Regions from separate parts of the Microbacterium sp. SGAir0570 genome, predicted to be linked through region 1. Evidence: predicted binding sites of a transcription regulator. Region 1 holds the regulator's gene; the other holds the start of a gene.

Region 1 (7,444 bases):
AGTGCACGAAGTAGAAGCGCTCGTCCTCCAGCCCGTCGAACAGCGTCGACCCCGCCCCGGCACGGACGGTGTTCCAGCCCATGTGGGGCAGCACGGGCGCCTGCAGCTCGGTGACGGTGCCCGGCCACTGTCCGAGCCCCTCGGTGTCATCGCCGCGCTCCACGCCGTTGCCGAACATGATCTGCATCCCGACGCAGATGCCCAGCACCGGACGTCCCCCGGCCAGGCGCCGCTCGATGATCTCGTCGCCGCGGCTCTCGCGCAGGGCGGCCATGACGGCGCTGAAAGCACCGACTCCCGGAACGAGAAGCCCGTCGGCGTCGCGGATCAGGCCGCGGTCCGACGTCAACCGCGCATCTGCCCCCGCGGCGGAAAGAGCCTTGACCGCCGAGTGGACGTTGCCCGACCCGTAGTCGAGCACGGCGACGAGCGGCGCGCGTTCGGTCCGGTCACCCTCGGTCATAGGGCGCCCTTCGTGCTGGGGATGCCGTGCACGAGCGGATCGAGCGCCTTCGCCTGCCGGAAAGCTCGGGCGAACGCCTTGTACTCCGCTTCGGCGATGTGGTGCGGATCACGTCCGCCGAGGACGCGGACGTGCACCGTCAGCCCGGCGTTGAACGCGATGGCCTCGAACGTGTGCCGCACGAGCGAACCGGTGAAGTGCCCGCCGATGAGGTGGAACTCGTAACCGTCCGGCTCCCCCGAGTGCACGAGGTACGGACGCCCCGAGATGTCGACGACCGCCTGCGCGAGCGCCTCGTCGAGGGGGACGAGTGCATCACCGTAGCGGGAGATGCCCGACTTGTCGCCCAGCGCGGAACGCAGCGCCTGTCCGAGCACGATCGCCACATCCTCCACCGTGTGGTGCGCGTCGATGTGCGTATCGCCCGTCGCGCGCACGGTCAGGTCGGTGAGCGAGTGCTTCGCGAACGCCGTCAGCAGGTGGTCGAAGAACGGCACGGTCGTCTCGATCGTGCTGATCCCGGTGCCGTCGAGGTTGAGCTCGAGCTCGACGCTCGACTCGCTCGTGGCGCGACGGATGCTGGCCGTTCGGGGGCTGGTCATGCCTCCGAGTCTATCGAGGCCAGTGCTTCGAGGAACGCGGTCGTCTCGTCTTCCGTGCCGGCGCTCACACGCAGGCTGTGCGGGATGCCCACGTCGCGGACGAGGATGCCGCGGTCGTACAGAGCCTGCCAGGTCGCCCGCGGGTCGTCGACGCCGTCGAACAGCACGAAGTTCGTCCAGCTCTCGAACGCGTGATAGCCGAGGGCGTCGAGCGTCGCCGACATCCGGTCGCGCTGCGCGACGATCTCGTCGACCATCCGGAGCATCGTCGTCGAGTGGGAGAGGGCGGCTGTCGCCGCCGCCTGCGTCAGCGCGCTCAAGTGGTACGGCAGCCGGACGAGCCGGAGCGCGTCGATGAGCGTGGGGTCGGCGGCGAGGTAGCCGACGCGGGCGCCGGCGAAGGCGAAGGCCTTGCTCATCGTGCGCGACACGACGAGCCGGTTGCGCTCACCGAGAAGCGTCAGAGCGGAGGAGCTTTCGCGCGGTGCGAACTCCTGGTAGGCCTCGTCGACGATCACGATGCCGTCGGTGGCCCCGTACACCGCCTCGATGACGTCGAGCCCGAGGGGTGTGCCGGTGGGGTTGTTGGGCGCACACAGGAAGACGACGTCCGGGCGGAGCTCGGCGACCTGGGCTGCGGCGGAGGTGGGATCGAGCGTGAAGTCGGGTCCGCGTGTCCCCGTGACGTACTGGGCGCCGGTCGCGCGCGTCAGCAGGGGGTACATAGAGTACGTGGGGCCGAAGCCCATCGCGGTGCGTCCCGGGCCTCCGAAGGCCTGGAGGAGGTGCTGCAGGACCTCGTTCGATCCGTTCGCTGCCCAGATGCGATCGGGGGTCAGGCCGTGGCCGAGGTACTCGGCGAACGACTCGCGGAGGTGCGTGAACTCGCGGTCGGGATAGCGGTTGACGTCGCGCAGGGCGCGGGCTACGGCATCCAGGATGTCGTCGGCGACCTCTTCGGGAACGGGATGCGTGTTCTCGTTGACGTTCAGCGCGACCGGAAGCGGCGCCTGCGGGGCGCCGTACGGGGTGAGGCCTCGCAGATCGTCTCTGAGGGGCAGATCATCCAGACTCGGGCTCATCCCACCCATGCTAGGCCGCGCGCGCCACTGTTGCCGCCGGAGTCAGCTCGCGGCGTACTCGGCCGGGATCGCAAGCGTCTGGCCGGCCTCGAGCTGGCCCGAGCCGAGAGCGTTCAGCCGGATGATCGCATCGACGACATCGCGGGGGTCGGCGGCGGGCGCCACCTCTTCGGCGATGGACCAGAGCGATTCGCCGGACATCACGGTCACGGTCGTGAACGAGCCGGCGGGGGCGCCGACCTCGCTCGAGGCGAGCGCGCCTCCCCCCGAGAGCACGGCTGCCGTGATGGCGACGACCGCCGGAAGGGCGGCGATCGTGGCGACGACGCGGCGTCCGCGGCGCGTCAGACGCAGGCGGGTACGGGGGGCCGGTGCGAAGCGGGCATCGATCGTGGTCATGGCATCTCCTCGGGAGCGGTAGGAAGATTCGCCCGCGCCTCTCGGCCGGGAGAGACGGGTGCGAACTTCGGTTCCGAACGTATCTTCGATATTGTGTGGTGTCAACCACCCACCGAAATCGGAGACCGATCGAAGAGACACGCGGAGCGTTCCGCGATGTCGCCGTCGTATCGGGCTACCTTTTCGACAGCGAGAGCCCACCATGAACCTCCGACATCGGGTCGGGGGCGGGGCGCGACGACAGGAGACCGGCGGTATGAGCGAGAAGCCGCAGACGCGACGACGCAAGAATCTGAGCGACAAGCAGCTCGCGATCCTCGAGGTGATCCAGAACGCGATCGCCCGCAACGGCTACCCGCCGAGCATGCGCGAGATCGGCGACGCGGTCGGCCTCAAGTCGCTGTCCAGCGTCACCCACCAGCTGAACCAGCTCGAGCTCAGCGGCTACCTGCGGCGCGACCCCGGCAAGACCCGCGCGATGGAGGTGCTCATCGATCTCCCGGGCACCGCCGGCGAGAACCCGGCCGACGCCGCGCCCGCCCTCGGCGACGCCGCCCTCGTGCCGCTCGTGGGCCGCATCGCGGCAGGCGTGCCGATCACCGCCGACCAGCAGGTCGAGGAGATCTTCCCGCTGCCGCGCCAGCTCGTCGGCAAGGGCGAGCTGTTCATGCTCAAGGTCGTCGGCGACTCGATGATCGACGCGGCCATCTGCGACGGCGACTGGGTCGTCGTGCGGGCGCAGGCAACCGCCGACAACGGCGAGATCGTCGCGGCCATGCTCGACGGCGAGGCGACGGTGAAGACGCTCCGCCAGCGCGACGGCCACACGTGGCTCCTCCCCCGCAACTCGGCGTTCGAGCCGATCCTCGGCGACGACGCGACGGTGCTCGGTAAGGTCGTGGCGGTTCTGCGCACGGTCTGAGGCGCCCCGGGACGGCATCCGCTCCCCACCGTCTCCCCGGACGAGGTCGGGAAGCCAGGCCTCGCGTAGCGTGGCTGTATGTCGCAGCAGCTTCCCTATGGTTCCTGGCCGTCTCCCCTGACCGCGGCATGGGCCAGCGCGTCATCATTGCGCCTCGACGGCGCGAGCTTCGTCGGTGATGAGATCTGGTGGGGCGAGTCGCTGCCCGACGAGGCCGGTCGCGTCGCGGTCATGCGCCGCCGCGGCGACGGCACCGCGCAGGTCGTCCTCCCCGCGCCCTGGAACGCACGCTCGCGCGTGCACGAGTACGGCGGCGGCGCCTGGACGGTGTCGGATGACGGCGAGCTGTTCTTCGTCGACAAGTCCGACCAGCGCATCCGGAGCCTTCGCCCGGGCGGCGATCCCCGACCGCTCACTCCGGAGGAGACCGGGACGCACTACGGGGGCCTCCGCTGGCAACGCGGCGTCCTCCTCGCGGTTCGCGAACGCGAACGACCCGGCGGCACGCCCGAGCGCCACATCGTCCGCATCGAGCGCGCTGACAGCGCCGAGGTTCCCGACGCCTCGAGCGTGACCGAGCTCGCCGGCGGCAGCGACTTCGTCGCCCAGCCGGCGCTGTCGCCCGATGGCTCGCGCCTCGCCTGGGTGGCCTGGGATCACCCCGACATGCCCTGGGACCGCACGCGCATCCGCGTCGCCGACCTGGACGCCGCCCGCGGCATCCGTGACGTCGCGGGCGGCGCCACCGCCGCGCTGCAGCCCGAGTGGACCGACGACGGCGCGCTGTTCTTCGCCGACGAGCCGACCGGACGCTGGAATGTCTACCGCGTCGACCCCGCGACCGACGCCCCGCCCACGGCCGTCTCGCCCGCCGACGCCGACACGGGTGGTGGCCTGTGGGTGCTCGGCACCCGCTGGTACGCGCCGCTCGATGACGGCCGCCTGGTGGCCGTGCGCACCCACGGATCGGACCAGCTCGTGATCGTGGACCGCGACGGCGGCGCCATCCCGCTTCCCTTCCCCGCCACCGCACGCGTGCAGATCGAAGACGTCCGCGGCAGCCGCGCCCTCGTCAGCGGGGCGATGCCGGGAGGGGCGGGCCTGTGGCTCGTCGACCTGGACACCGGCGAGACGAGCGCGGTCCGCGGCGGTGCTCCGGACGTCGACGCATCGTGGATCCCGCACGCCCGGCAGCTGACGACGGAGGGCCCGCACGGCCTGGTGCATGCCTTCGCCTACCCGCCGACCAACCCCGACGTCACCGCGCCGGCCGACGAACTGCCCCCGTACCTGGTCTGGGTGCACGGCGGGCCGACCTCGCACGTGGGCGGCGCGGCCGACAGCAAGGTGGCCTACTTCACGAGCCGCGGCATCGGCGTCCTCGACGTCAACTACGGCGGCTCGACGGGATACGGCCGTTCCTACCGCGAACGGCTGAAGGGACAGTGGGGTGTCGTCGACGTCGACGACGTCGCCGCGGCCGCACGCGGTCTCGCCGACGAGGGTCTCGCGGATCCGTCACGGCTGGCGATCGAGGGAGGATCCGCCGGCGGCTGGACCGTGCTCGCGGCGCTCGTCGGAACGGATGTCTTCGGGGCGGGCGTCTCGCGCTACGGTGTCGGCGATGCGCGTGCTCTGGCCGCCGAGACGCACGACTTCGAGGCGCGGTACCTCGACGGTCTCATCGGCCCCCTCCCCGAAGCCGAGCCGGTCTACATCGAGCGATCGCCGCTGAGCCGGCCCGAGCGGTTCCGGGTGCCGCTGCTGCTCCTGCAGGGCGACGAGGACGCCGTCGTGCCGCCGGCGCAGGCCGAGGCCATCCGCGACGCGCTCGTGGCGCACGGTGTGCCCCACGCCTACGTGCTGTACGCGGGCGAGGGACACGGGTTCCGGCGCACCGAGACGATCGTGAACGCGCTCGAGAGCGAGCTGGCGTTCCTCGGCCGGGTCTTCGGCTTCGACACCCCCGGCGTCGCACCGCTCGCGCTCGATTGAGCCCCGCGACGCCCGGTGCTGATACATCCGTCAGGCCGGTGGTGCTGGTGAGGCCTTCCACGCGCGCGGAGGACTCACCGACACCACCGACCCTGCAGGTGTATCGCCGCGCGCCGATTCAGACGGCGTAGGGCGCAAGCTCGGCTGCGAGACGCTCCGAGACATGCGCGTGCACGGCGGTCCCGTCCTGCTCGTGCGACGTCTCGACGATGTGGCCGCTCTCGTGCACGGCCGAGATCAGGTCGCCGCGGTCGTACGGCACGAGCGCGCGCACCTCGACGGCCGGCAGCGGCAGCGCGTCCTCGATGGCGGCGCGGAGCTCATCGATGCCCTCGCCGGTGCGCGAGGACACGAAGTGCGCCGTCGGCTCGAGCCCGCGCAGCAGCAGCCGAGCATCGTCGTCGACGAGGTCGGCCTTGTTGAACACGACGAGCTCGCGCGTCGCACGAGCGCCCACGTCGCCCATCACATCGCGGACGGTCGCGAGCTGTGCCGCAGGATCGGGATGCGACCCGTCCACGACGTGCACGATGACGTCCGCACCCGACACCTCCTCGAGCGTCGACCGGAAGGCCTCGACGAGCTGATGAGGCAGATTGCGCACGAAGCCGACGGTGTCGGTGAGCGTGAAGACGCGGCCGTCGGCGGCCTCGGCCCGGCGCACGGTGGCATCCAGCGTCGCGAACAGGGCGTTCTCGACGAGGACGCCGGCGCTCGTCAGCCGGTTGAGCAGGCTCGACTTGCCGGCGTTGGTGTAGCCGGCGATCGCAACCGAGGGGATCGTGTTTCGCCGGCGCTCCGCCCGCTTGGCCTCGCGCGACGGCGCGAACTCGCGGATCTGCTTGCGCAGCTGCGCCATACGGGTGCGGATGCGGCGACGGTCGAGCTCGATCTTCGTCTCACCCGGTCCGCGCGAGCCCATGCCCGCGCCGCCGGCGCCGACCCGGCCACCGGCCTGACGGCTCATCGACTCGCCCCAGCCTCGCAGGCGCGGAAGCAGGTACTCGAGCTGGGCGAGCTCGACCTGGGCCTTGCCCTCACGGCTCTTCGCGTGCTGGCTGAAGATGTCGAGGATGACCGTCGTGCGGTCGATGACCTTGACCTTCGCGACGTCCTCGAGGGCACGCCGCTGACTCGGCGCCAGCTCGGTGTCGGCGATCACGGTGTCGGCTCCGACCGCGGCGACGAGGTCGCGCAGCTCGGCGGCCTTGCCGCGTCCGATGTAGGTCGCGGGGTCCGGATGCGGCCGCCGCTGGAGCACGCCGTCGAGCACGACCGCGCCGGCGGTCTCGGCCAGCGCCGCGAGCTCGCGCAGCGAGTTCTCCGCGTCCTCCTGCGACCCCTGGGGGTAGACGCCGACGAGCACGACGTTCTCGAGTCGCAGCTGGCGGTATTCGACCTCGGTGACATCCTCGAGCTCGGTGGACAGGCCGGGGACGCGACGCAGCGCGGCACGCTCCTCGCGGTCCCACTGGTCGCCGTCGGTGTCTCCGTACGCGACGGTCGCCTCGTCCTGCAGCGCCTGGGCGCCGCCGAAGACGCGGATCGACGAACGCGTCTCCGCGCTCGCGAGCACGCGCTCGACCGGGTCCACCGCGATGTCGTCGTCGCCGTCGGGGGTGGTGATATGCGTCATAACTCTCTTCCCGGGATGCCCGTGCCCGGGCATCCGTGAATTCTAGTCTCCCGCCGGTACGTCCGGCTCCGATACGCTCGGATGCATGGGGAGCGATCATTACTTCAGCGCGTCCCCGTCCAGCGAGCAGAACCTCCGCCGCATCCGCGTGACCCTCGCGGGCCGTGCCGTGGAGGTCACGACCGCGGGCGGGGTGTTCAGCCCTGACCACGTGGATTCGGGCACAGGGGTTCTTCTGGCCAATACTCCGCCGGCACCGTCCGGCGGGGATTTCCTCGACCTCGGCTGCGGCTGGGGGCCGATCTCGCTGTCGCTGGCTCTGGAGTCGCCTCACGCCACGGTGTG
Region 2 (7,444 bases), 1.3 Mb from region 1:
GAGAGCGCGAGCCGGGCGCTCTTCCGGCAGCTCGAACCCGCGATCCGCACCACGTCCTGAGCGCCCGTTCACACTGAATGGAGCCTCGTGACCTCTCTGCCCCCGCAGCCCCTGAGCCCGCTCGACGGCCGATACGCCGCCGCCGTCGGATCCCTCGCCGACTACCTCTCCGAAGCCGGTCTGAACCGCGCACGCGTCGAGGTGGAGGTCGAATGGATCATCGCCCTGACCGACCGGAGCCTGTTCGGCAGCTCGCCCCTCGCGGATGAGCAGAAGACGCGGCTGCGCGGCCTGTACCGCGACTTCGGTCAGGCGGAGATCGACTGGCTCGCCGCCAAGGAGGCCGTCACCCGCCATGACGTGAAGGCCGTCGAGTACCTCGTCCGCGACCGGCTGTCGGCCCTCGGCCTCGACGCGATCGCCGAGCTGACGCACTTCGCGTGCACGAGCGAGGACATCAACTCGGCCTCGTACGCGCTCACCGTCAAGCGCGCCGTCGAGAACGTCTGGCTGCCGAAGCTGCACGCCGTCATCGGCGCCCTCGGCGACCTCGCCCGAGAGCACCGCGATGCCCCGATGCTCTCGCGCACCCACGGCCAGCCCGCCACCCCGTCGACGATGGGCAAGGAGATCGCCGTGTTCGCCTGGCGCCTCGCCCGCGTCGCGAAGCAGATCGAGGGCGGCGAGTACCTCGCGAAGTTCTCGGGGGCGACCGGCACCTGGTCCGCGCATCTCGCGGCAGAGCCCGACGTCGACTGGCCCGAGCTCTCGCGCTCGTTCATCGAGGGCCTCGGCATCGACTTCAACGTCCTGACCACCCAGATCGAGTCGCACGACTGGCAGGTCGAGCTCTACGACCGGGTGCGGCACGCCGGCGGCATCCTGCACAACCTCGCGACCGATGTCTGGACCTATATCTCGCTCGGCTTCTTCGCGCAGATCCCCGTCGCCGGCGCAACCGGGTCGTCGACGATGCCGCACAAGATCAACCCCATCCGGTTCGAGAACGCCGAGGCGAACCTCGAGATCTCCGGAGGCCTGTTCGCCACGCTCGCGCAGACGCTCGTCACGAGCCGCATGCAGCGCGACCTGACCGACTCGACGACGCAGCGCAACATCGGCGTCGCCTTCGGGCACTCGCTGCTGGCGCTCGACAACCTGCAGCGCGGGCTGACCGAGATCTCCCTCTCGCGCGACGTGCTGCTGGCCGACCTCGACGCCAACTGGGAGGTGCTGGCCGAGGCGATCCAGACCGTCGTCCGCGCCGAGATCGCCGCCGGCCGCTCGCAGATCACCGACCCCTATGCGCTGCTCAAGGACCTGACCCGCGGTCGCCGTGTCGGCGGACCGGAGCTCGCCGAGTTCGTGCGCGGCCTCGACATCGGCGATGCCGCCAAGAAGCGCCTGCTCGCCCTGACCCCCGCGACCTACGCAGGCCTCGCCGACGACTTGGTCTCACGCCTCGGCTGACGCCGAAAACGCACCGCCCCGCCGAGAACGCTCGGGGGGCGGTGCGTTTTGGTGTGGACGGTACGCGCTCGGCGGTCGCTCAGCTCCGAGGCGACGTGCCGGGGGCCGGGTCGTCGGGAGTCTCGGACTCGTCGGGGTACAGAACCGGGCGGTCGACACGCTTGCTCACCTGCGCGGGATCGACGGCGAGCATCAGCAGTGCGATGATCACGAGCGTCGCGATGAAGGCGATGCCGGCGACGACGAGGGCCACGACGACGGCACGCTCGACCGACTCGCGCGGGATCGACTGGAACGCCCCCATCGACACGAGGGTGATGACACCCGAGAAGATCGCCGCGACGAACGCGAGGCCCAGCAGCTGGACCGGGCGCATGATCTCGCGGCGGGTGGGGTGTTCGCCGCTCACGATGCGACCTCCGGATCGGACGAGGGGGATGACGGAACGGATGCCGCGGGCACGATCTCTTCGCGCCGCGGCGAGAAGCCGGCGATTCCGAGGAACACGGCGACGATCGCGGCGTAGCCGCCGAACAGTCCCACCCCGATGGTGATGCCGGTGAGCGTGAAGGCGCCGGCCTCCTCGATGACGTAGTCGAGACGGTAGGCCGGGTTCACCAGCAGCAGGCCCGCCACGAGCAGCAGGGTGATCGCGCCGATGAGCACCTCGTCGCGGGCGGCCGGGGCACCGGAGCGTCGCCCGCGGATGCCGCCGACCAGCTCGATGAGGCCCGTGACGGCGGCCCAGGAGATGACGACGGCGAAGAACCCGATCGGCGTCCGCAGCGGCGGGATGCCGGCGAGGATCGCGGCGATGAGGGTGAGTGCCCCGAGCGCGATCGGCAGCCCGCGGCGGCCCGCGGGACTCGTCAGCCAGGCTCCGACGAAGAAGATGATCGCGGTCGCTGTCGCGAAGCCGCTGAATACCGACATCCCGACGGAGGCGGAGTGATCGGGCGAGAAGGTGATCATCACGGCGGCGACGGCCGCGAAAAGGGCGCGCGCGAGCTGAACATGCCGCACCTCGAAGGTGCGGGCGGCGGATGCTGCAGACACGGCGGACTCTCGCGATTCAGAACGGGATCCCCCCGATTCTACGCTTCCGGCCCGGGACGCCGCCCGCCGGGCGGCATCCCGCCGGGGAATCCTCCGGACGGCATAGACGTTGCCCCCGCACATGAAGGCATTGACGTACAACGAGTTCGGCGGCAACGACCGCTTCGAGATCACCGAGCGGGAGATGCCCCACATCGGGCCGGACACCCTCGTGGTGCGCGTGGTCGCCGCCGGTCTGAACCCCGTCGACTACAAAGTGCGCGAGGGGTACCTGCAGGGCCTGCTCGACGTCCAGCTGCCCGCCGTCCCGGGGTGGGACGTCGCCGGAGTCGTGGAGAAGGTCGGTCTCGACACCCCGGAGTTCCAGGTCGGCGACCCGGTGCTGGCCTACGCGCGCGCCGATGTCGTGAGCGGCGGCTCGGTCGCCGAGTACATGGCGGTCCCCGTGCGCACGGCCACGCGCAAGCCGGACGGTCTCGACTTCACCGCGGCCGCTGCGATTCCGCTCACCGGCCTGACCGCGCTGCAGGCGATCGAGCGGTCGGCCGTCGGAGAGGGATCGACCGTCCTCATCCACGGCGCGGCCGGCGGAGTGGGATCGTTCGGTGTTCAGCTCGCCCGCCTGCGTGGCGCGCGCGTCATCGGCACCGCGTCGGAGCGCAACCACGACTACCTCCGCGGGCTCGGCGCCGAGCCCGTCGTCTACGGCGACGGCCTGGCCGGCCGGGTGCGCGAGATCGCTCCCGACGGCGTCGACGTCGTGCTCGACTTCGCGGGTGGCAGCTCGCTCGACTCCACGCGCGACCTGCTGCGCGAGGGCGGTGTCGTCACCTCGATCGCCGACCCGCGGGCGGCATCCGAGTTCGGCGGCAACTACATCTGGGTTCGCCCGGATGCCGCGCAGCTCGCCGAGCTCGCGCGTCTCGCCGCCGACGGTTCGCTGCGGGTCGAAGTCGCCGAGACCTTCCCGCTCGACGACGCCGCCGCCGCCTACGCCCGTCTGGAAGAGGGGCACACCCGCGGCAAGATCGTCGTCACGGTCTGACGGGTGGATGTCGGAGGCGGGCGCGATCCTGGAGTCGTGCCCGCCTCCTCGATATCCGAGATGCCGTCCGCCTGCCGCTTGTGCGGCGGACGCTCCGGCGGCATGAGCCCCGATACGGGGCACTGGGTGTGCCGGCGCTGCGGATGGCGTCTGGGTGACGCCTTCGACGCCGACCTGCCCCGCCCGGTCGTAGCCGTCGTCTACTACCTGCGATTCGGCGCCCGCGTGAAGATCGGCACGAGCGAGCGGCCACGGCAGCGACTCGCCGCCATCCGGCACGACGAGCTCCTCGCATTCGAACGCGGCGGGCGGTCGCTCGAGCAGCAGCGGCACCGCGAGTTCGCCGCGCTGCGCGAGGGCGGCGAGTGGTTCACCCTCGTGAGCCCGCTGACCGAGCACATCGAGACGGTACGGGCGGCGGCATCCGATCCGTGGCTCGCCTACGACCGATGGCTCGGCGACGCGTATCGGCGCGCGTCGTCCTGACGCCGCAGCCGGCGCCCGGGCGGATACGGCGTCATCCCTCCGTGAGGAACTCGATCGCGGTCTGGCGGAACACCCGCGACCCCGGTGCGTTGAAGTGGTGCCGGTCGGGGATCTCGACGAAGCGCCCCTGCGGCGTCGCGGCGGCGAGCGCTTTCGATCCCTCGATGATGGCGTCACGAGATCCCGTGGCGAACAGCACGGGCTGCTCCGGCGCGTTCGCGGGGTCGGGATCGACGGTGCCGGAGGCGCGCATGCCGCCGGCGATCGCCAGCAGCGCCCGCAGGTCGTTGCCGGGGACGCGCTCGGTGAGCCGCACGTAGTTCTGCGTGACGGGGTCGGTCACCTCGGTGCCGTTCTCGACGAGCGCGCGCACCTGATCGATGTCGAGGCGCGCGAGCGGGATGCCGTCGGGCACGCCGCCCAGCACGCCGCGCGTGATGCGCGCGGAGAAGTCCTGGAGCACCTCCCAGCCCACACGCGCGCCCAGCGAGTAGCCGACGTACATCGCCGTGTCGACGAGATAGGTGTCGAGCACAGCTTCGACGTCGGATGCGAGCTGGTGCAGGTCGTAGTCGGCGGCACGATGCGGCTTGTCGCTCGCACCGTGTCCTCGCTGATCGAGACCGAGCACGCGGAAGCCCGCGCGCTGAAGGTCGCGCACCCACCCGGTCGAGACCCAGTTGTCCTTCGTGTTCGACGCGAACCCGTGCACGACGACGACCGTCGGAAGGTCGTCCTCTCCCCACGAGTAGGTGGCGATGCGGTGGCCGTCCTCGCCCACGAGGACGAATCGCGGTTCGGGCAGCTCGGTCAGACCTGAGGACGCGGGGATGCTCACGGCTCCATTCTCCCGCGCGGCGGAGGCCTGCTCGGCGGAGGCAGTCACTTCTTCGCGGGGTCGTGGCCCCAGTTCATGAGCGAATAGCGCCAGGCCGTCTCGGTAATGTCGCCCGAGGGGCGCTGCGCGAGGTGCCGGTTGACGTAGCCGACGACTTTCCGCATGTGCTTCAGGTCCGATTCGGTGAGCTCGTCCTTCTTGGTGCGGAGGAGGTCGACGATGCGTCGGCCCGACTGGTGGCCCGTCGACTCACCGCCGCCGTCCTTCTGACCGACCTTCTTCGACTCGTCGGTATCGAGCCATTTCTCGAGCTCGGCGGGGCTCATGTTCACGGCGTCGCGGAACTCGTGCCGCGTCTGGTCGTCGTCGTCACTCATGGTGCGATGGTGCCCGCGGCTGCGCCCCAGCCGCATCCTCTTGACAGCAGGATGAGTCAGCGCGTCATGCCGCCTTTTCGCGGTTTCTGCTGTCGGCGGGTATGGCGATTCCTGCACAATTCGCGTACGTCGCGACTTATCCACCGTCGAACGTATATCCACCTCCAATGTCGGAGGTCACTGACATTATGGGAACATGACATCGAACGACGGTGGAGGGCTCGGGCGCGACGGTGCCGCAGATGCGTCGCCGCACGCCGACGCGTTCTCCGTGTTCGCGGAGGCGCTCGACCAGTTCCATGCGGCTGATGTCTCGCGGGTTCGTGCGTTGGCGGAGCTGGGTCGGTCGGCGTTGCGTGAGGCGCAGCGTGACGGGGTGCGGGGGATGGCGTCGGACATGGAGCTGCGGTCGGTCGCGGCCGAGGCGGCGGGGATGGCGCGGCTCACCGACCGGCGGTTGCAGGGTGAGATCGACCATGCGATGACCGTCATCGACGACTATCCCGCGGTGTTCGAGGCGTGGGTTTCACGGCGGATCGAACGCGGCCACGTCGACGTGGTGGTGAAAGTCGGCGCGGGGGTGCCCGCGGAGGTGCGCGATGCGTTCGCCGAGGCAGCGATCGCGGTGTGCGAACGCGACGTGCCCTCCCGGGTTCGAGGGACGCTCGAAGCTCTCGCGGCCCGGCTGCACCCGCAGACGTTCACCGAGCGGCACAAGGCCGCGGCGGCGGAACGATGCGTTCGCGTGTTCCACGGCACGGACGGGATGTCGAACCTCATCGCGAACCTGCCCACGGCGATCGCCACGGGGATGCTCGACCGGCTCACGCAGATGGGACAGTCGGTGAAGGACGCCCGGGTGGAGAGTGCCGGGGCTGGCGCGGATGCCACCGGCGAGGATGCCGGCGGGATGGCTGGCGCGGATGTTGCTGGCGCCGGCGGCGCGGATGGCCCTAACCCGGGCGATCCAGATGCCGCCGGGTCGGGCGAGCCCGCCGATACGCGCACGATGGATCAACTGCGGGCCGACATCCTCGGCGACCTGGTGCTCGGCGGGGCACCCGTGATCGACCCGACCTACGGGACCGACCGGCCCGGTGGACTCGGCGCGATCCGAGCCCGGGTGCAAGTCGCCGTCACCGCCGAGACCCTGACGGGGCGCGACGAGCACCCGGCCGAGGCGGTCGGGGCTGGGCTGATCGACGCCGACACGGCACGACAGCTCGCGGGACAGGTATCGGAGTGGGACCGGCTCTTCATCGACCCGGTCACCCGGACCCCGGTCGAGATCGACACCCACCGGCCCACCGCATCGATGAAGAAACTGCTCACCGCCCGGGATCAGCACTGCCGGTTCCCGGGATGCCGCCGAGCGGCGATCCGCTGCGAGATCGACCACACCGTCGATCACGCTTTGGGTGGGCACACCCACATCTTCAACCTCGCCCACCTCTGCCAGCGGCACCATTCGATGAAGCAATTCACGAAATGGGAAGTCCGGCAGCTCGGCGGCGGGGTCCTCGAATGGACCTCACCCCTCGGGCGGGTCTACCGCGAAGACGTCCCCATACCCGCGGTGTGCTTCACCATCGACACCGCCGACCCGCCACCGGACAGACCACCCTTCTGACCGCGCGGCGTCTCGGGCGGGTCTCATATCCGGCGCATAGGTCCACCCAACGATACGGATGGGCTGACCGGCGATGCTCGGTGGTCGAACCGACTGAGGAGTCCGACGTGAACCGCATCCCCGAACCCGACCACACGCCCGCAGGGCCGGCCTACGAGGGCCGTCTGCTCGACCGCGCCGACGACGAGGTCGTCGACCAGGGCGCCCCGTTCGACATCCGCACGCTGATGAGCCGCCGCTCCGTGCTGAGCCTCGCCGGCCTCGGACTGGGCGCCGCAGCTCTCGCGGCCTGCACTCCCACGGCGACCGCCTCGCCGTCGGCCTCGGCCACCGCGACACCGGCATCACCGGCGGCGTCGACGCCACCCGCGACGCCGGACGCCGGCGCGAGCCTGCCGGCGGGCGAGATCCCCGACGAAACCGCCGGCCCCTACCCCGGCGACGGGTCGAACGGACCCGACATCCTCGAGCGGTCCGGAATCGTCCGCAGCGACATCCGATCGTCGCTCGAAGGCGGGACGACGGCCGATGGCGTGCCCATG

What was found. The regulator LexA, encoded in region 1, represses DNA repair genes until DNA is damaged. The targets are predictions, from matches to a motif close to TCGAACANNTGTTCGA.
Region 2: the regulator LexA is predicted to act here: its motif matches at 5,419-5,434, upstream of C1N74_RS15295 (HNH endonuclease signature motif containing protein).

The regions. Positions count from the first base shown of each region.
Region 1 is NZ_CP027929.1:1,111,971-1,119,414, reverse strand. Features, by position in the region: gene hisH (imidazole glycerol phosphate synthase subunit HisH) at 1-463, opposite strand, end outside; gene hisB (imidazoleglycerol-phosphate dehydratase HisB) at 460-1,065, opposite strand; gene C1N74_RS05220 (histidinol-phosphate transaminase) at 1,062-2,147, opposite strand; gene C1N74_RS05215 (LysM peptidoglycan-binding domain-containing protein) at 2,190-2,546, opposite strand; gene lexA (transcriptional repressor LexA) at 2,803-3,468, shown strand; gene C1N74_RS05205 (prolyl oligopeptidase family serine peptidase) at 3,547-5,463, shown strand; gene hflX (GTPase HflX) at 5,582-7,099, opposite strand; gene C1N74_RS05195 (class I SAM-dependent methyltransferase) at 7,185-7,444, shown strand, end outside.
Region 2 is NZ_CP027929.1:3,218,778-3,226,221, forward strand. Features, by position in the region: gene C1N74_RS15255 (low molecular weight protein-tyrosine-phosphatase) at 1-60, shown strand, start outside; gene purB (adenylosuccinate lyase) at 88-1,470, shown strand; gene C1N74_RS15265 (hypothetical protein) at 1,550-1,879, opposite strand; gene C1N74_RS15270 (hypothetical protein) at 1,876-2,526, opposite strand; gene C1N74_RS15275 (NADP-dependent oxidoreductase) at 2,648-3,571, shown strand; gene C1N74_RS15280 (GIY-YIG nuclease family protein) at 3,674-4,057, shown strand; gene C1N74_RS15285 (alpha/beta fold hydrolase) at 4,089-4,895, opposite strand; gene C1N74_RS15290 (DUF3140 domain-containing protein) at 4,940-5,272, opposite strand; gene C1N74_RS15295 (HNH endonuclease signature motif containing protein) at 5,469-6,902, shown strand; gene C1N74_RS15300 (intradiol ring-cleavage dioxygenase) at 7,010-7,444, shown strand, end outside.